DNA from 3 places in the Paenibacillus sp. FSL H8-0048 genome. Region 1 is predicted to be linked to each of the others. Evidence: riboswitches for the same ligand, from Rfam matches in the RefSeq annotation. Region 1 holds a riboswitch; each other region holds the start of a gene.
The links. A riboswitch is a leader RNA that binds a small molecule or an ion and turns the genes downstream of it on or off. The one in region 1 is predicted to bind cyclic di-AMP.

Region 1 (6,285 bases):
AAGACCTGTTCTACGCGCTGGGCAATGAGCCGGTCATTCAGGTGGGCAGCGGAGTTGTAATGTACGATAAAGAAACACACCGCATTAACATTCTGCTGGGCGATGAAGATTTGGCTTCGGTCGTTCTTGTATAAAGCAGGGGCAAAATGCGGCAGCTGGTTTGTCCCGGGCATCCGGCCATGTTAAGATTGGAAGTGGAGTACTAATTGCCGGGATGTCAGAATACATTTAATCAAAAATCTTTGGCCTGGCACATCCCTTGGACTTTCTGAAGCTGAGGGATGTTTTATTTGGAGGAAAGAGCAGGCTTAAGAAACCGTTAACTTAGCAAGGGAGGAAACGAATTGCAATTAACTGAGGAACAACTGCAGGAGCAGATCGGCAAGCTTGAGGGTTGGAAGCTGGAGAGGGATAGGCTGGTGCGCAAATATATGTTCAGTGAATATATGAAGGGAATTGCTTTTGTAGATGAGGTAGCGGCAATTTCGGAGGCCTTTGAGCATCACCCGCATATCACCATTGATTACAAGACGGTCGTTCTGCGGCTGGCTGCAGATGTGGAGAAGCTCGATCTCCGCCAGGCGCATGAATTTAATGAGGCATTCGAGAAGACCCGCTAGAGGACAAGGCCCCTAAGAAGACAACAGGAATATCTGGTCAATAGAAATGCCCGTGCAAGGATCATTCGTTATCCTCGTCACGGGCATTATACATTTATTTCTTCTCAGCCAGCCATAAGGCTACATTCGCAATCTCTTCAGGGGCCAGCCTGTCTTTGAAGGGAGGCATCTGTCCGCGGCCCTTGGTGACTATGCTGTAAATCTGAGCTGCGTCATGCGAAGCGCCTTCCTGCTGCAGGCTGGGTCCCGCCCCGCCCTGAAGCTGGTCACCGTGGCAGGAGATACAATTGGCCTTCACTGTGGCTTCTGCGCCCGCAGCGTCCAGCACAACCTCCGGCATGGTCGGCTTGTTCTGTTCGGCTACCTCAGATTTACCGGGTAAGGTAAACATTAAGATTACTGCAAAGGCACAGGCGGCAAAAAACAAACCGCTCATGATCCATTTCTGCATCTGCATCCGTCCCTCCATGTAAGCTGCTGACTCCATTATAGCGGAAGGTGAAGCGTTATCATAGTATGTGTGTCAAAAAAATGAACACAAATGATCCATTTTTTGAAAATCAATCTATTTCTGGTGCTATTCCTCATAGACCATGCAATAAAAAGGCTTATTACCGGTCGGAGTGCGGCGTTCATAGGTATCCGTTATAGTGAACCCGCATTTCTGATAAGCGCGGATGGCGCGCTGGTTCCAGGTCAGCACCTCCAGGTCGATCTCACGCTCCGGGTAACGCGCCTGTGCTGCCTGCACAATAGCCTTCATGAACAGATGCCCCATCCCATGGCCGCACAGCTCGGGCCGCATTCCGACACCAAGCCGGACTACCCCCTCCATCGGAAAGAGCTGGGCAAAGCCGCACAGATCCCCCTGCCCGTTCACGACAGATACATATTGCTCACTTCGCAGCTGCGGATCTCCGAACTCCACCCCCAGCGCCTGCATCTGCTCCCAGGACATCCAGCCGTAAATATTATACGGAGGCTTGTAGCTCCACTCACAGATCTCAGCGGCATGCTGCGGCTCCATAGGCACCACGTAAAAGGTTAACGGGGAGCTTATCATTAGGGGAGACCTCCTTCCAGCCGAAACGGTATCATCCTTTAAAGGGACGGCAAGGCCGTTTCCACTTGTTCTTAATATTAATTATATACAAAAACGGCCAGTTTCGACGCAAATTCCTTGCGGAAATGCAGAAACTTGACAAACGCCAATAATTATTTTCCGAAAGTATAGAATCGGTGTTTTACAAATATAGAGGCGGGTAAGTAATTTTATAGACAAAAAAAGCCCTTCTCCAAGATTTCGGGAAAAATCTCGGAAAAGAGCGTTTGGTTGCAAAAAATTATTGTACATCATCATTGTCTTGGGAATCCGAAGCTACATTCTTGTAAGCATCTGTACTCATGATTCGTTTGGCGCCAACGTAGCGGTTGACGTAATAGCTGTCACTCAGCGAACTGATGGTTACACCACGTGAGGAAGAGGCATGGGCGAATTCGCCGTCACCGACATAAACACCGACATGAGACACGCCTTTACCATTGGTATTAAAGAATACCAGATCGCCCGGTCTTATCTCGTCACGGGACACGGCAGTGCCCATCTGATACTGGGAGCCGGATTGATGGGGCAGGTTAATGCCGATCTTATCAAAAACATACATTGTAAATCCGGAGCAATCAAACCCGTTAGTTGATGTACCGCCGGACACGTATTTGGTTCCGATGGCTTTGTCGATCACTTTATCCATTTTGGAATCCGCGAAAGCGCTTCCTGCTCCGATGGTGAAGATAATGGACAAGCTTAGTACTGCGGCTGCTAGCTTCTTCTTCAAAAGTAAATACCCCTTCCAATGCCTACGAGGTTAGCTTAAGGGTTCGGTTGAAGGTCCCCTATGACCCCTCTTAGAATAGGAGGTCAATTCACCCAAAGTGGTTCCCCCGTTTCCCTAATTCATTAGGGAACTCGGCACGACTGTTGATTAGGATTAGCGGTTCATTCAATACATGACAAAACCTTTGTTAAAAGCGATTCAATAATTACAAAAATGTTACTAAAAGCTCACTGCGATAATTGTAACAAAGACTAAAGCGCTTGGCAATCACTTATAACATATTAATGCATCTTTTTTGCTGTTTTTTAGAGTTATAGCCCTTTCGGAAGACTCATAACTATGCGCAGGCATTATTTTATATGATTTTTTCTTTGTTTTTGCAAGAAAATGCTGTTTCAAGGCTGTAGATTCGGGTAAAAGGTAGAATAAGGAAAAGGAAAAACCCGGAAATGATTACGGCAATAATCATCCCGGGCTCGTATAAGTTACATTTAGTTGTTAGAGGCTGAAATATTCGGGGTATGCTTCAAAAGGTTCAATCGTAAGCGACAGCTTGGTAGGCTGTTGTGCTCATTACTCGTTTGGCGCCAACGTAGCGGTTGGCCCAGTAGGACTGGCTCATCGAACTGATGGTTACACCACGTGAACTTGAGGACTGTGCGAACTTCCCGTTTCCAACATAAATACCGACATGGGACACTCCGTTACCCAGGGTATTGAAGAACACGAGATCACCGGAACGCAGATTGCTCTTAGATACACTTGTTCCAACTTTGTACTGTGCTTTCGAGGTGCGGGGCAAGGAAAGTCCTACATTCTTGAACACATACTTGGTAAATCCGGAACAGTCGAAGCCGCTGGTGGTTGTGCCCCCGGTTTTATACGACGTCCCAATGGTTTTTGAAATCACAGTATCCATTTTGGAATCTGCGAAGGCACTGCCTGCTCCGAGTGTGAATACCATCACAAGACCCAGCGCTGCTGCGGTGCATTTTTTCTTGAAATTCTGACTAATCAAAAGATGTACTCCTTCCAGGGCCTGCGAGGTTAGCTTAAGGATTCGGTAGAAGGTTCCCCTATGACCCCTCTAAAGCGAGATCAATTCACCCAAAATATGGTTCCCCCACTTCCCGGTGCAGGGAATTCGGCGTTTTATGCACCAGAACAGTGACTTATCGGCATTGATTAAATTGCAATAGTTACGGAAGATTTTGCTTTAAATATTACAAGTTTGTTACTACTAGTACAGCCATCATTGTATCAGAGGATTTACTCTTTTGCAAATGCTTTTGTCCTCCGGTTCATGCAAAAAAGAGTCCTGCTCCCTGATAAGGGGCTGTGACTCTCTTTAGTATGCCGCTTCAGCAGCTTATTATTGTGGAAATGATTTACTGGACCAGAGATGGTACTGGGCAGCGATTCCCCACATGTTGAACAGCGTGGAGGGCAGCGGAGCGGCCTGGCGGAGCATAATAGCCGGCAATCCGGGATAGAACAGAGCAGAGGCGCTGCAGAGCAGAATTACGGCCAGGCTTCCCGCTCCCAGAATGACGGATATACCGATCGAAGGCATCAGCATCTTCAGACAGATCAGCAGCGAGGAGAACATGCCGTTACCTGCGGTATAGCCGAACTGCATATAGAGCAGAAGCTTGCGGACAAGGAAGAGATAGAGCAGCCAGCCTAGCACATAAGGCACCAGCTTGAGCAGGAGCTGTACATCGAGAACGCCGCTAAGCAGATGACGGTACATACGCGGAAGCAGCCAATAGAGCGGCAGGAGGGTTAGCGCCCATTCGGCTATGCCGAACACCAGCATCGGTAGCCCATATTTTCTCATTCCGGGAAAAAAGAACAGTCCCCGCGCTCCGGCGCGCTCCTGGTGAAGCTCATGCAGCAGCCCTGCACGGATAAAGGGAGTCACCAGCAGCCTTAGCACTGTCAGCGCCAGCAGCATCCACAGCCAGTGCTGCACGGCAGGGTCGGTGCGCAGCGCGGTCTGACCTTCGATATAGTACAGCAGCCTGCCTATTCCGCTGCCGCCGGCATTCGCATCCGGGTAGCGGAGCAGGACGGGGACAACCGCGCTTTTAATGAATTTGTACAGGAAATATCCCCAGAACAGCCGGTAGATAAATAGCAGAATCAATATATAGAACTGCTCTTTCATACTGATCCAACCGCGGGCAATTGAACTTTTCACCATTCCTTCACCTCACCAGACAAGAGTTCCGAGCAGGGTTTCAAGCAGAGTAGATGCGCTAAGCGTCCAGCGGGAGAGTGTACGCGGCTCAAGCTCCGCCATTCTGAAATTATTTAGATGCCTGCTCTCCAGCAGAATGGAATGCCCCGGATCGATCTCTGCGGAGACCAGCGGCGCTTTATACGCTAACTCGAAGGAAGTAGACTTACCCTCGCCATTCCAGTATTGCTGCACAGTGTACCCGTCTGCGAAGGTGAATTTCACGGGAACATCGGGGTACAGGCTGCCTTTATTGCTTACATCGACCACAGCGCTATAGCGGCTGTCCCCGCCATCGCTGTTGTCCCGTCTGACCGTGAGCCTGATATCATCAACTGCGAAGTCGGGTGCCCCCCCGCCATAGACATACCGTTCAAAATAAGTCTGCCAGGATTGCTTGGTCACTTTCTCCACAACCTTCTGGAAGTCGGCGGTGGTCGGGTGCTGGAAGCGGTATTTGCGGGCATAGGCGGCGAGGATGGCATCCATATTCTTGGTCCCGGCGATGCGTTCGATATCCTTCAGCACCAGCTTGCCACGGATATATACATTGCGCGTGTAGGCATCATCACCGGTGTATTTCCAGGTCTCCAGCTTAAGCGGCTGTGAAGAGGAGACCAGGCTGGACTGCAGCGGGAGGCTTGAGACCACGCCGTATTCCTGCTCCATCAGCCGGTCTTCGGCATACGAGGTGAAGCTCTCATCAAGCCAGGCTTCTTCGAATTCATTACTGGCCACCAGGCCGTAGAAATACTGGTGCCCGATCTCGTGGATAATTGTGCGCTCCAGGGAAGTGCCCGGTGAAGAGTCGGTGGCGCCGAAGGCGGTAATCAGGGTCGGATACTCCATTCCTCCGGCCCCGTTGCCGGACTCCGGCGGGACAACGATCGATAAGGTGGAATACGGATAAGGGCCGTACCACTTGCTGAATGCCATCAGTGCAGCCTCAGCCGCCTGAAAGTAGCGCTCCTGGAGATGCTTGTGCAGCGGGTCCAGATAGAGCTTGATTTTCACCCCGGGCACCTGCGGCGCAGAGAAGGCCTTCTCGGCAACCACGAAATCAGGCGATGCGGCCCAGGCGAAGTCATGGACGTCATCTGCATAGAACTGATAGATCTTGCGCCCCTTTACAACCTTGGCGTCCCTCACCGGAAACCCGGTTGCGGCGACCTTATACTCGGGCGGGACAGAAATCGATACATTGTAGATTCCAAAATCACTATAAAACTCGGAGTTGCCGTGATACTGGTGCAGGTTCCAGCCTTCTTCCTTGAGTCCTCTTCTGCCGGCCGGCTCATAGACGCTAAGCTTCGGAAACCACTGTCCGGCCATCACGAAGTCGTCAGCGGTTCCCATCCGGGCGAAAATTTTGGGCAGCTTGACCTCGAATTTAAGCCTTACCGTCACGCTCTCACCGCCGTTCACCGGCTGCGGCAGATGGACCTTGAGCAGTGTTCTGTCATTGACATTGCCGTCGTCTGGCTGCACATATTGTGTGCGCTGCATTAGCGAGACGCCCTCGGAGGTCCGTAAATCTGTCAGGGTAATGCTCCCGTAACCCCCTGCAGGCATGGTGTCACCGCGAAGC
Region 2 (6,285 bases), 4.0 Mb from region 1:
TACGCTGCCATGGCGGGCGCTACATTCCCCATAGGAGAACAATCCAGTGCTGCCGGACAAGTGCTTTATTTACAGGACTCCATACTGGCAATGATTCTCTGCGGCTCTTTCCTGTTCATTGTGTCGATTGTCCTTGCTCTGCTGTACAGGGACCGGCAGCGGATACTCCAGTCTGCAGCCTTCAATGAGCAGCGGTATACTGCCTTGTTCGAGCATAACCCTGATATGGTGATCTGTATTGATCCTGCACGCAAGAAGATTATCAGTGCTAATCCTGCTCTTCGGGCCATTACCGGATATAGCAGAGAAGAACTGGGGAATTATAAGGCGATCCTGTACAGCGAACGGGATGAAGCGGCCGTACGGGATGCTGTAACACGCGCTTCACGGGGGCAGTCCTCCAAGCTGGAGCTGAAGGTCCGGAGCAAAGGCGGGGAGCAGCTGATCTGCAGTGTCACCGTCTTTCCTTTGCTGCATCATACGGAGCAGTGGGTCTATATTGTGGCCGAGGATGTGACTGCTCTGATGAAGTATCAGTATGAGCTGCTGGAGGCCAGGGATGCCGCGGAGAGTGCTGTGACGATGAAAAGCGAGTTCCTCGCCACCATGAGCCATGAGATCCGCACACCACTGAACGGCATTATCGGCGTCAACCAGCTGCTGGCCGAGGAGATCAGCAATCCAGAGCATCTGGAGCTTCTGCGGCTTCAGAGTACAAGCAGCCACGCTCTGCTGCATGTGATGAGCGATATTCTCGATATCTCCCGCCTGGAGGCGGACGGCCTCTCGCTGAACAAAGATACTTTCGGGCTGAGGGCTTTGCTCCAAGGCTGTATGGATCTGTTCACGGTGAGCACACAAGACAAGCCGTTATCCCTGAAGCTTGAGATCGAAGAGGGGCTTCCCGACAAGTTCACCGGGGATGCGGCGCGTGTCCGCCAGATTCTGATCAATCTGATCGGTAATGCGGTGAAATTCACGCCATCCGGTACGGTAATGGTGAAGGTGGAATCCTATGGCGTCAGAGAGACCGCTCAGGCTCTGCAATTCATGGTGCGCGACACAGGCATTGGTATCTCTCCGGATAAGCTGCAGCTGCTCTTCCAGTCCTTCTCCCAGGTGGACGGGTCGCATACCCGCAAATACCCCGGTACAGGTCTGGGCCTTGCGATCTGCAAGAAGCTGGTAGACCTGATGCAAGGGGAGATCTGGGCAGAACCGGCAGAGGGTGGCGGCACACAATTCTTCTTCAGGATTAAGCTGCAGTCGCAGGAGCATTCCCCGGAGGTATTCTTCGGCAAGGATACCGGGGAAGGGAAATCGGCAGACGAGAACGAAGCCGTATAAGACAGCGATTGCCAACAAGAGAGTTAACATTATATAATTTGAAAGTAACTATTCTTTTATCACGACAGTCCTGAGGACGGAAAGGAACTCTCTTTGAGCAAAACAAAAAAGAACACTGTCATGGCTCCCCAGATGAGCAAGCAGGAGAAGCGCAGGGCAGAGCAGGAACAGCAGAAGCAGAAAACGAGAATTCTGATCGTGAGTACGGTAGCTATTGTCGTTATTATTTTTGTAGGCTTATTCATGCTGGCTTCGAAGGACTCTTCGCCTGCCGGTACAGACAGTAAGCCAGTTGCCTTCAATTACAGCGAAATGATGCGGCTTGGCAAGGAGGATGCTCCGGTCAAAATTGTGGAATTCGGCGATTTCAAATGCCCGGCTTGCGCCCAGTTCACCGGTGTGATCAAACCGCAGATCGTTCAAGGTTATGTGGACCAAAATAAAGCGGCCTTCTATTTCGTGAATCTGGCCTTTATCGGCAAGGATTCCAGAACAGCCTCCCTGGCTGCGCTGTCGGTGTATCATCAGAACCAGGAAGCGTTCTGGAAGTACTTTGATGCGATCTATGCGAATCAGGGAAATGAAGAAGAGGAGTGGGCTACATCTGACTTCCTGGTGAGTCTTGCCAAGCAGCTGGACCTGCCGGTGGATTATGATCTGCTACGTAAGGATATTGATGACCGTACCTATGAGAAGGAGCTGGACCGGGATATTCAGGTGGGCACCGATACGGGCGTAACGAATACGCCATCCTTGTATGTGAACGGCATCAAGGTGAAGGAGCCCTTCAATATGGAGGCGATTGATGCCCAGATTCAGGCAGCAACAGCAGCAGCGGGAGCAGGAGCCGCCCAATGACCGCCTTCTCTGCCTTCTGCCGGCGTAATTGTCTGTACTTGGCCTGGTTCGTCTGTGTGGTGGCTGTAGCGGGTAGCCTGTATCTCAGTGAGGTCCTGCATTACGAGCCGTGCAGGCTGTGCTGGTTCCAGCGGATCTTCATGTACCCGCAGCTGTTCCTGCTGGGGATCGCCACCTACCGGGCGGACAAGCGGATCATTCCTTATGTGCTTCCTCTTAGTCTGATCGGGGGCTGCATCTCTATTTATCACTATGCAGAGCAGAAAATTCCCGCCCTTAGCAAGGTGCTTCCCTGCACCATCGGCGTACCGTGCAACAAGGACTATCTGAATTGGTTCGGATTTGTAACGGTCCCTCTGCTTGCACTTATAGCCTTTGCCTTAATCTCCATTCTGCTCTGGACAGGACGCAAGGAGGAGCCTGCGGAGTAAGAAGCTGAGGGGCAGAAGGAAGAGAAGAGAATGCCCTTAATTTTAGCAAAAAATAATATACAAAAACCCTGTAAAATCACGTGTTAAAGGGATAATGAAAGAGAATGAAAGACCAAGACATACCGGATGATGAATTTGGTTGTTTTGAGTGCTTTTCATTCTTTTTTCATTTGTTTCCACGCTTTACGGAAGACGCGTTGTAGCTTAATATTAGTCCTTGTGAGAAGTTGAATATGCGCTGAATTTTCCGGATGGAAAAACGGGGGAACCACACTTTGGCCAAGGCCAAAAGGGGTGAATCGGAACGGGCCGCAAGGGCCTGTAACCGTAGGGCTACCACAGTCCGAATCCGCCAGCTAACCTCGTAAGCTACAAGTGGGATAATGACCATGCACTCTAAGGCATGCGGATCATTTCCGTATGCTTATTTTGGTGCCTGCATTTATGAAATCCACTTATGAAAACAGCGCAGGGAAAGCCCGTTTCAACTTAACCAAGAGAGGAACTGTTACTACAATGGTAAGCAAGGTAAAACGACTATTGATCGGGCGTCCGATGAAGTCGAACGAACTCGATCATGAAAAGTTATCCAAGGTGAAAGCACTGGCTGTCCTGTCTTCTGATGCGCTCTCGTCTGTAGCCTACGGAACAGAACAAATTCTAATCGTACTGGTGGCCGCCGGGTTCACCGCCATCTGGTACTCCTTGCCAATCGCATTAGCCGTATTGGGCCTGCTGGCTATTCTGATTTTGTCCTACCGGCAGACGATCTTCGCTTATCCCCAGGGCGGGGGCGCGTACATTGTCGCCAAAAGCAATCTTGGGGTGCATACCGGCTTACTGGCCGGCGGCTCGCTGCTGGTGGATTACATTCTGACGGTGGCCGTAAGCGCCTCGGCGGGGACGGATGCGATCACTTCAGCTTTTCCAAGTCTGCATAATCATAGTGTCCTCATAGCGGTATCTGTTATCGTACTCTTAACGATTGTTAATCTGCGCGGGGTGACCGAATCGGCTTCGTTCATCGCTATCCCGGTCTATCTGTTCGTCGTCTCCATCTTCGTGCTGATTATCGCAGGGATCTTCAAATATCTAACTGGCGGCGCTCATGCGCAAATTCCTGAGATTGGCTCGGCGGTGTCGAACGTGAGTATGTTCCTGCTGCTGAAGGCATTCAGCTCCGGCTGTTCGGCTCTGACCGGGGTTGAGGCTGTCTCCAATGCTATTCCTAACTTCAAAGCGCCGGCGGAGAAAAATGCAGCCAAAACGCTGATGCTCATGGGCCTCATTCTCGGGGTGATGTTCACAGGCATTACGCTGCTCGCTTACTGGTACGGCATTATGCCCGATGAGAAGGCCACCGTGGTCTCACAGATTACCGAGTCTACCTTCGGCCGCGGCGGACTGTACTTCTTCATTCAGGGGATTACGGCGGTTATCCTGTTCCTGGCAGCCAACACGGCGTACTCAGCCTTCCCGCTGCTGGCGTTCATGTTCGCCAAAGACAAATATCTGCCCCATGCCTTCATGGTGCGCGGCGACCGGCTGGGCTTCTCCAACGGTATTATTTTCCTCGGCGTGATGTCGGCAGTGCTGGTAGCGGCATTTCACGGGAATACGGAAGGACTCATTCCATTATATGCAGTAGGGGTATTCATTCCGTTCACGCTGTCGCAGCTTGGCATGATGGTCCAGTGGTACCGGACGAAGCCGCAAGGCTGGCAGAGCAAGTTCGCTGTGAATACGGTCGGGATGCTAACTACATTAACGATCACCATGATCTTCATCATCACCAAATTCTCCAGCGTGTGGATGGCCTTCATCTTCCTGCCGGTCGTCATTATTGTGTTCCACCGGATTCACCGCCATTATATGAATATTGCCGATCAGCTGCGGATCTGTCCGGCTACAGATAAGCCTTGTATCAAAGGAAGCACCGTAGTCGTTCCTGTCGCCGGTGTGACCCGCGCTGTACTGCATTCGATCAGCTATGCGAAGTCATTGACTGATAATGTCGTCGCTGTATATGTAGGCTTCGATGAAGAAGAGATTCACAAGATGGAGCAGAAGTGGGAGGAGTGGAACCCTGGGGTACGTCTGATCGTCCTGCGCTCCCGCTACCGCAGCATTATCCGCCCGCTGGTGAAGTTCATCGATACAGTAGAGTGGAAGACCTCTTCAACGGATCATATTACCGTCCTGATTCCGCAATTCGTGACCAAGCATTGGTGGCAGGCGGTGCTGCATAATCAGACCAGCTTGTTCATCCGCTCTTATCTAATGAATCAGAAGGACATTGTCATCGCCACGGTTCCTTTCCATTTGCATAAATAATATAGAAGATTACAGGAAGACGGCTGCTTCTGCTTCATGCGGAGGCGGCCGTTTTTACGTTTTAGTTGACAGAGATAATGAGAATCAATATCATCAATCTATAAGCAGTAATTGAGCTTGTCTGTTGTATAGCCGAAATTATCATAGAGGAGCCTTGCTCCAGTACATTTATATGAGGAGTGTTATCATGTCGGAACGTTTAAATACAGAGCAATTGAGCATCGGATATGCGGAGACTATGATTGTGAAGGGGTTGAATCTGTCGCTTCCGACAGGGAAGATTACGGCGCTTGTCGGGGCAAACGGCTCGGGGAAATCCACGATTCTGAAGACGATGGCCCGGCTCATGAAGCCGAAGAGCGGGAGTGTAATGCTGGACGGGAAGTCCATTCACAATCTGTCCACCAAAGAAGTGGCCCGCCAGCTGGCGATTCTGCCGCAGAATCCTACCGCCCCTGACGGCTTAACGGTATCTGAGCTGGTAGGCTATGGACGGTATCCGCATCAGAAGGGCTTCGGCAGCCTCACGCCTGAAGACCGCAGCATTATTGCCGATGCGATTGCGCTGACCGGCATGAATGAATTCCGTGACCGGCCGATTGACCGTCTCTCCGGCGGACAACGGCAGCGGGCCTGGATCGCCATGGCGCTGGCACAGCAGACAGATATTCTATTCCTCGATGAGCCGACGACCTTCCTGGATATGGCCCATCAGCTGGAGGTGCTTCAGCTGCTGCAGAAGCTCAATGAGCAGGAAGGCCGGACGATCATTATGGTTGTCCATGATTTGAACCATGCCTCCCGATATGCGCAGCATATGGTTGCGATCAAATCCGGCAATGTAATCAGCGAGGGCGCTCCGAACGAGGTAATGACACCGGCGGTGCTGCGTGAGGTATTCGGCATTGAGGCGGATATTGTGCCTGATCCGCGTACAGGTGTGCCGCTGTGTCTGCCTTATGAGCTGGCTGCATACAAAGCAGTCGGGCTGTAGGACGGCAGCATGAATGAATTCCTGAGGCAAGAATACAGCTCCAAGTTTGATCTCCATTCTGAGGTGCCGGAGGGAGCGGTGTATTCCTTCTCAGCTGCTGAACTGGCAGAAGAGGCGGGAATGAGGACCTTCATGGAGGCTTACCGGCCGCTGATGAAGGCGCTTGACGATAAAGCGGCCGGCGCGTATTTCGGCGGTTATCTGAGCATGATTGCGCTCGCTGTCCAGTATTCAGTGACCGGCTTCTTGTACGTACCGGATTTCAGTCTACGGAATCTTCAGCTGCATCTGGTTCCGGCCGACGGCTACTGCCGTGTTGCC
Region 3 (6,285 bases), 530 kb from region 1:
AGATCGATATAAGCCGGTTCTTCAGCCAGATACATCTTATGGTTATGAACGATCGTCATAATCTTGCCTGCTGATTCTTCAGGAGTTACAGACGCCTGCGCATCCTTCTCCCCGTTCATATAGGTCTGCAGCCAGCCGGGATGGAAGACCAGCACTTGTCCGCCCATCGCACGCAGATGATTGTGCAGCAGCGAAGACTGCATATTAAGCGCGGCCTTGGACATACAATAGCCATACATATTGATCCGCTTGTTCCGTCCGATGCTTCCGGCCTCCGACGAGATATTAACCACCAGACGCTGGCGGCCTTGCAGCAGTAAGCCCATTAATGCATTACTTACCCTCAGCGCACCCAGCGTGTTCACGTTATAGATCTCCGCCATCGCTTCATCATCCATATCCACGAGCACCGTTGCATCATCCGACCGGTGGATAATCCCCGCGTTATTGATTATCATATCAAGGTGCCCTGTACTTCCGGCAATACTCCGTGCCGCCTCCTTTACGCTCCCTGCATTGCCGATATCAAGAGGGACCATCCTCAGGCTATCCGGGTATTGCGCTTTCAAAGCTTCAAGTAGCGCAAGGTCCGGCAAATACTGTCCGGCAAACACCATGTACTTACTCTCCAAAAGAGATCGAACGAGGCACAATCCCAGTCCACGGTCAGCACCGGTAACACAAGCAACCCTTTTCATGAGCTCCCCCCTCATATCTGCATGATTATGCACCGAGCCTAGGTTCATCCCTCTCACATTAGCATGGCCTGAGGCCGTTAACAACATCCTGCAAGGGAGGGGCGGGCTAAGCTGAACTTTATTTTTGCTTTAATTTTGAACTATGCTACAATCAAGATTAATAGTTGTTAACAACACAATTGTTGACAACAGGTTTCATTAACTCTTACCCAGGAAGGTGATCCTCCGATGTCTATTCAACAAATTCACACTAAGGAAGAATTACAGCAATATATCGGGCAGCCTGGCAAAAAACTGCTCTTCAAGCACAGCACCACCTGCCCGATCAGCGCCAAGGCCAACGAGGAATTCCAGGCCTATGCACAGCATTCAGATACTCCTGCCGCCGTTGTCCATGTAATCGAAGACCGTCCTGTCTCCAATCAGATTGCCGAGGATTTCGGAATCAAGCATGAATCCCCGCAAATCTTCCTGCTGGAGGACAGCCAAGTCCGCTGGAACACCTCACACTGGAAGATTACCCAAAAAGCGATAAAGGAAGCAGTGGAACAATGAGCGGGAACGTAATTGTCTACTCGACCTCCGGTTGCAGCGAATGCAATCAGGTCAAGCAGCTGCTGGAGAGCAAAGGCATTCCCTTCGAGGTGCGGGAAGTGATGACAAGCTCCGTCTATCAGGAGGAAGTGGAGAAGCTGGGCTTCATGGGCATTCCGGTCACCGTATCCGGGGACCGGGCAGTCAAGGGCTTCAATCTTCCTGAGCTCCAGAAGCTTATGGATGCTGCTGTTCTGTAATATACACAAAGGTGCTGTCCTCTCAACAGGAGCAGCACCTTTTTTTTGCGATTCATTGATGTAAAATATGTATATTTATATATATCTGGAGGAACAGGAGGACTGATTAATTGAACTGGCTACAAGATGAGCAGGCCGCCAAATGGCGTGAAGAAGGACAGCGTTATGCGAGCGACGTCAATCAATTCGTACATAAGGGACTGACTGAAGGCTGGGACAAGGCGGGAGATGAACCGGCAGAGGATACACGCGGGGCCCTCGCCGCCACAATCTATAAGATGATTCGGGGAGCTAATGAGCATGGTGAAATTGCTGAGCTGCGGGCGCAATTGCCGGCGGCAACGTGGCCGCTCTCCGGCCACTTTCAGAAGGAGATGCAGGCGGTTCGCGGTATCCATTTCATCAGTGATGATGCTGTGGTGTTCAGCATAGGCTCACCCTGGGAGAAGAATGCAGTTGTGGCTGTGCATAAGGATGTTATTTCCGTATTCGACGAGTTTAGCCTGGTTGGGGCATCTCCTGATAATCAGTTCTATGCGCTCGCCGGAACTCAAGGCATTACCATTATGCAATCCATGAACAGCGAGTTGCAGGGAGAGGTCGTTGCCGAGCTTTCATGGCGTGAGCTAAATGGAACGATTCAAGCGCTGGACCCGGACTTTACTGTTTTGAACTTAGACAGCCTGGACCAGGAGTTACCCTTGGAGGAGATCATTCCTTTTAACGGGGGCGGGGCGTTATTGCTTGTTACGAGCCAGGGAATTTTCCTGGTCCAGCAAGCGCTGGATAAGCCCTGGGAGGTGAAGCTGCTGCATCCTGATCTCGAAGAATATAAAGCAGATGAGATGGAGCATATTGAAATTGACATGCCGCATGGTGCCGTCTCACCGGACGGAAGATGGATTGCCTACGGCAGCCAGGGCAGCGACCATCTTTTATATGACACAACTTCAGGACAGGTTCACTTATTCAATCCGGAATCGAGCTACCCGCACTATACTATATTTACGAAGGACCAGCATAGCGTATGGTACAATGCCTGCCACTTCTATAATGGCGTTACCCTCGCCGTGTCCCTTGAAGATGCGGAAGCAGGCAAGCTTCTGCCAGATCAGGAATATCCGCTTGTCAACGAGGAGGCCCGGGTATATGCGGCGGCAGCGCTGAAGGACGGTGTTGTCATTGGCGACGCCTATGGCTACTTGACGCTCATTGACCTAGAGGGGCGGGAGCTGTGGCGTTATTATGCCGGAAGCACTATATCAGGCTTAGCTGTCAATGCGGATGAGACATTGCTGGCCGTGGGGACTTATGGAGGGATGCTGCATTTCCTGGACCTTCATGCCACCGAGCGTAGCGGCTATGAGATTACAACAGGAGCCGTTCGTGAGGTGAAGCGGATTATTGCCTGGAAGAATCAGAAGGTTCCGCTGTGGTGGTAGTCTAATACAAGGGGCCTTCATCCCCACCGCCGTCTGCCAAAAATAAAAAACAGCGCTTGAGCGAGATAAATGGCGGATAATCTGCTACATATAGGTGTTTTGGCTTTCCTATGCGCAGCTATTCAGGCATTTGCTGAAAACAAGGCGAATAGCACTCTTTTCCATTTTTACAAACCCCCTCCGAAGAGAGTATGATTCGTGTTGAAAGCAAATGAATGCATTCATGAAAATGAGCATATGCATGCACGCTGAATTTCCGTCTTGTGGAAAACGGGGGAACCATCCGGCCGTCAGGCCGACTTGGGGTGAATCCGAAGGAGAATGCCACGCGCAGGTCTCCGGCAGGTAGGGCGACTCTCACCGTCCGAATCCGACAGCTAACCTCGTAAGCGTAAGGAGAGAGTCCTGATCCGCCAAGCTTTTGTGCCAGGCGTCTTACGCCCTGTTACCCACAACCGCAGGCAGAGGTCCTCCTCTGCCTGCGGTTTTTTGCGCGCTGGAATGAACTGCACAGTATAGATTCTGAAAGGAACGTGACCACATGCCTGACCCCTTACCGCCCAAACTGACAGCTGCTGCCGGGTTCAACCACTACACCCAGCAATATAGCGGTCCCGTCTATGCGCTTAGCTGCCTGCTGCTGGACAAAGGCGCCCGCGCCGAACAAGCAACCACCGCCACCTTCGCTGCCCTCCATCCACTGTGGCTGAAGGGCAGCCTCACTGGAGACAGCGCTGCTGCGTCTGCTTACAGAGAGTGCATCCGCCAATGTGCCGCGCTCGCGCGGAACCATAGCCGCTCCGCTTCTGTGCTCAACTGGGACGATCACGTTGCCAGTGCCTTATGGTACGGCATCCAGCTCCCCTTGCCCGACATCAGCCAGATCCTGGAGTGCAGCATCCCCGAGCTGAAGGCCCGGCTTAGAGGAATACGCGAACAGATGGCAGCCGCACATTCGGCCTTGCCTGCGGTCCACCGCCCTTCGGCGGGATGAGACCGGGAATAACGCGGGATTCGTGGGATACAGGAATGAGTGCGGCGGAACGAGTTGGCTGTGGCGGAATTAGGATACGGATGCGGCAGAAGGAGTCTGATGTGGCGGAGTTAGGATACGGATGCGGCAGAAGGAGAGGGCGGGCGGCGGACTACAAATCCGCTATTTCGGCAAATGAGACTATTCTGAAGACCATGCGGACTGAGAGGCGCTTAATTAACCCATTCTGCCTCATTTGGTGCTCCAAACAGCCCGTTAACGTCCTCTCAGTCCGCAACGGGGAGATAATCGGTCTTTTTCACAAAATAAAGGCCTCTGAGTCCGCCTACAAAACAAAATCCGCCCCTCAAAATGGGGCTCTGGCTTCGATGATGACTGAGGTACTTTGCGGGACCCCACAGCATATCAAAAAAAGCCGCAGCATCCGCCGCGACTTAGTCCTTGACTCTCAGCGCCATCACGCACCCATACTGTGCCTGGCTCACCTTTCATAGCTCAACCATCCCATGAACCGATCCTGTCTCCGCCAACTGTTCATTACATAGAACTCAGCTCTTGCCTTTCCCGCTCTTACCACCCTTGCCGCCCTTGGCAAACCGCCAAAAAGCCATACAGCAGCCGAGTAATCCGGCTCCCAGCATTAGGGTCTGTAACGCCCCCAGCCATGTCGACTGATCCGAGGGGATCAGGCTGCTGACAATAATGAGCAGGATAGAGGCCGCGACCAGCACGGGGGTTTGTCTGCTTTTCTTCACAACCATTCACCACTCCTGTTAGTAATTCTTCACTCTATAGTACTCGAAATCAGCGAAGGAGTCATGCTGGTGGGCATCAACCGAACCGATGAAATTGAACAAGCCTGTAAATCCGCCAATCTCCCCCGGCTCCCCGTTCACGCCTTCATCCGACAGATAGAGTGCATCGATATTCTCTATAAAAGCTTGCCAATCCCCGTTATCCCCGAAACGGTAATGGATACTCGCGATGCCTGAATGATAGATCAGCTTGAGCTCCGCTGTGTCTTCAGGGACAGGAATGTAATGGTGGACCCGCTCGGTGCGTTCCCCCAGCTTGGCCTGCAGCACAGATAGAACAGTGCCCTTTGATTCGGAGTGGGTCAAGTGAACGTACAGCCAATTATTCGAATCATAGTATAGCCCCATCCCCGCCGTTTCCGAGTAATGATCGGGATGAAACTCCACCTTGGTCTGAACTTCATAATGAAGGGAGGTAGCACGTGTGGCCAACATCGCCGGATTGATCTGCGAGAAGAAAGAATTCTCTCCATGAATGCGCAAGTAACCGGGACGTTCAACCGTATTCACCCATGCTGCTTGCTGGTCCCGGTATGGAGTCAGAAAGTGAAGATCATAGTGCTCCCGGTTAAAATCATCAAATACGTCATGAGAGAGTCTGTCCCCCTCTAGTTCAACACCTGTTAACCCCTCAACCTCCATTTTGGCTACATTCGATCCGTCCTTCATTTCCAGCCAGCCGTCCTCTGTCCAATGCATTTTCTGTATAGAGGTTTCACGGCCTAATGGGTTTAAAAGCGTTCCTTCCACAGGCCGTGACATTAAATGGGCAATGTACCATTCGCCTGTTTGGGTTTGAACTAATGAGCCGTGACCTGCTTTTTGCATGATTGAACCTGGATTATACATCTCAAAATGCCCGGCATCCGGATTGCCCAGTGAGAATAGATGACGCGGCGAGGAAGTGATAATAGGCTCTCCCGACGGATGCGCTTCATAGGGGCCAAAAATATTCTCCGAACGTCCCAGCTCCACACCATGAGCATAACCCGTTCCGCCAGCTGCTAATAGCAGATAGTACATATCTCTATATTTATAGATCTGCGGTGCTTCCGCACAGCCGCGGCTGGTGAAGCCTTGCGTCACCCGGTGCCATTGTCCAGCGATCTTCCCCACATTCAAATCAAATTCAGCGATCACAATATGTCCAGGCGCCTGATACCCTTCACGGGTCTCCCATTCAAGAATGGACACATAGTGTTTGCCGTCTTCATCATGAAAGAGCGCCGGATCGAAACCGATGGATGTCAGATAGATGGGCTCCGACCAGGGTCCCTGGATATCTTCTGCCCACATGGCATAGGAATCCGAGTTAAATTCACGGCCTGCCATGTTTAACATATGTGAATAGGCTAACCAGTACCGATTCGTCCTGGAATCGTAGGAGAGATGCGGGGCCCAGATCCCGGCTGGAGTATTTGTGCCTCTTAGATTCACTTCCCCTTTATTCAGGGCAAAGGCCGTCAACTCCCAATCCGCTAAATCGTTTGACTTGAAAATTTGAATGCCGGGATTCCAATGAAACGTAGATGTCGCAATATA

Region 2: linked by a shared signal. The riboswitch ahead of NSU18_RS02300 (APC family permease) and the one ahead of NSU18_RS19190 (C40 family peptidase) in region 1 are both predicted to bind cyclic di-AMP.
Region 3: linked by a shared signal. The riboswitch ahead of NSU18_RS16860 (hypothetical protein) and the one ahead of NSU18_RS19190 (C40 family peptidase) in region 1 are both predicted to bind cyclic di-AMP.

Annotation. Positions count from the first base shown of each region.
Region 1 covers NZ_JBBODF010000001.1:4,510,815-4,517,099, reverse strand. The annotation lists gene NSU18_RS19210 (hypothetical protein) at 1-134, shown strand, start outside; gene NSU18_RS19205 (4a-hydroxytetrahydrobiopterin dehydratase) at 345-620, shown strand; gene NSU18_RS19200 (c-type cytochrome) at 715-1,071, opposite strand; gene NSU18_RS19195 (GNAT family N-acetyltransferase) at 1,198-1,683, opposite strand; gene NSU18_RS19190 (C40 family peptidase) at 1,964-2,455, opposite strand; cyclic di-AMP (ydaO/yuaA leader) riboswitch at 2,460-2,602, opposite strand; gene NSU18_RS19185 (C40 family peptidase) at 2,991-3,419, opposite strand; cyclic di-AMP (ydaO/yuaA leader) riboswitch at 3,477-3,615, opposite strand; gene NSU18_RS19180 (hypothetical protein) at 3,828-4,661, opposite strand; gene NSU18_RS19175 (M1 family metallopeptidase) at 4,671-6,285, opposite strand, start outside.
Region 2 covers NZ_JBBODF010000001.1:485,784-492,068, forward strand. The annotation lists gene NSU18_RS02285 (sensor histidine kinase) at 1-1,347, shown strand, start outside; gene NSU18_RS02290 (DsbA family protein) at 1,441-2,205, shown strand; gene NSU18_RS02295 (disulfide oxidoreductase) at 2,202-2,636, shown strand; cyclic di-AMP (ydaO/yuaA leader) riboswitch at 2,863-3,023, shown strand; gene NSU18_RS02300 (APC family permease) at 3,153-4,970, shown strand; gene NSU18_RS02305 (ABC transporter ATP-binding protein) at 5,158-5,964, shown strand; gene NSU18_RS02310 ((2Fe-2S)-binding protein) at 5,974-6,285, shown strand, end outside.
Region 3 covers NZ_JBBODF010000001.1:3,978,147-3,984,431, forward strand. The annotation lists gene NSU18_RS16840 (SDR family NAD(P)-dependent oxidoreductase) at 1-746, opposite strand, end outside; gene ytxJ (bacillithiol system redox-active protein YtxJ) at 927-1,253, shown strand; gene NSU18_RS16850 (glutaredoxin family protein) at 1,250-1,492, shown strand; gene NSU18_RS16855 (WD40 repeat domain-containing protein) at 1,603-2,934, shown strand; cyclic di-AMP (ydaO/yuaA leader) riboswitch at 3,171-3,340, shown strand; gene NSU18_RS16860 (hypothetical protein) at 3,476-3,928, shown strand; gene NSU18_RS16865 (hypothetical protein) at 4,477-4,683, opposite strand; gene NSU18_RS16870 (family 43 glycosylhydrolase) at 4,702-6,285, opposite strand, start outside.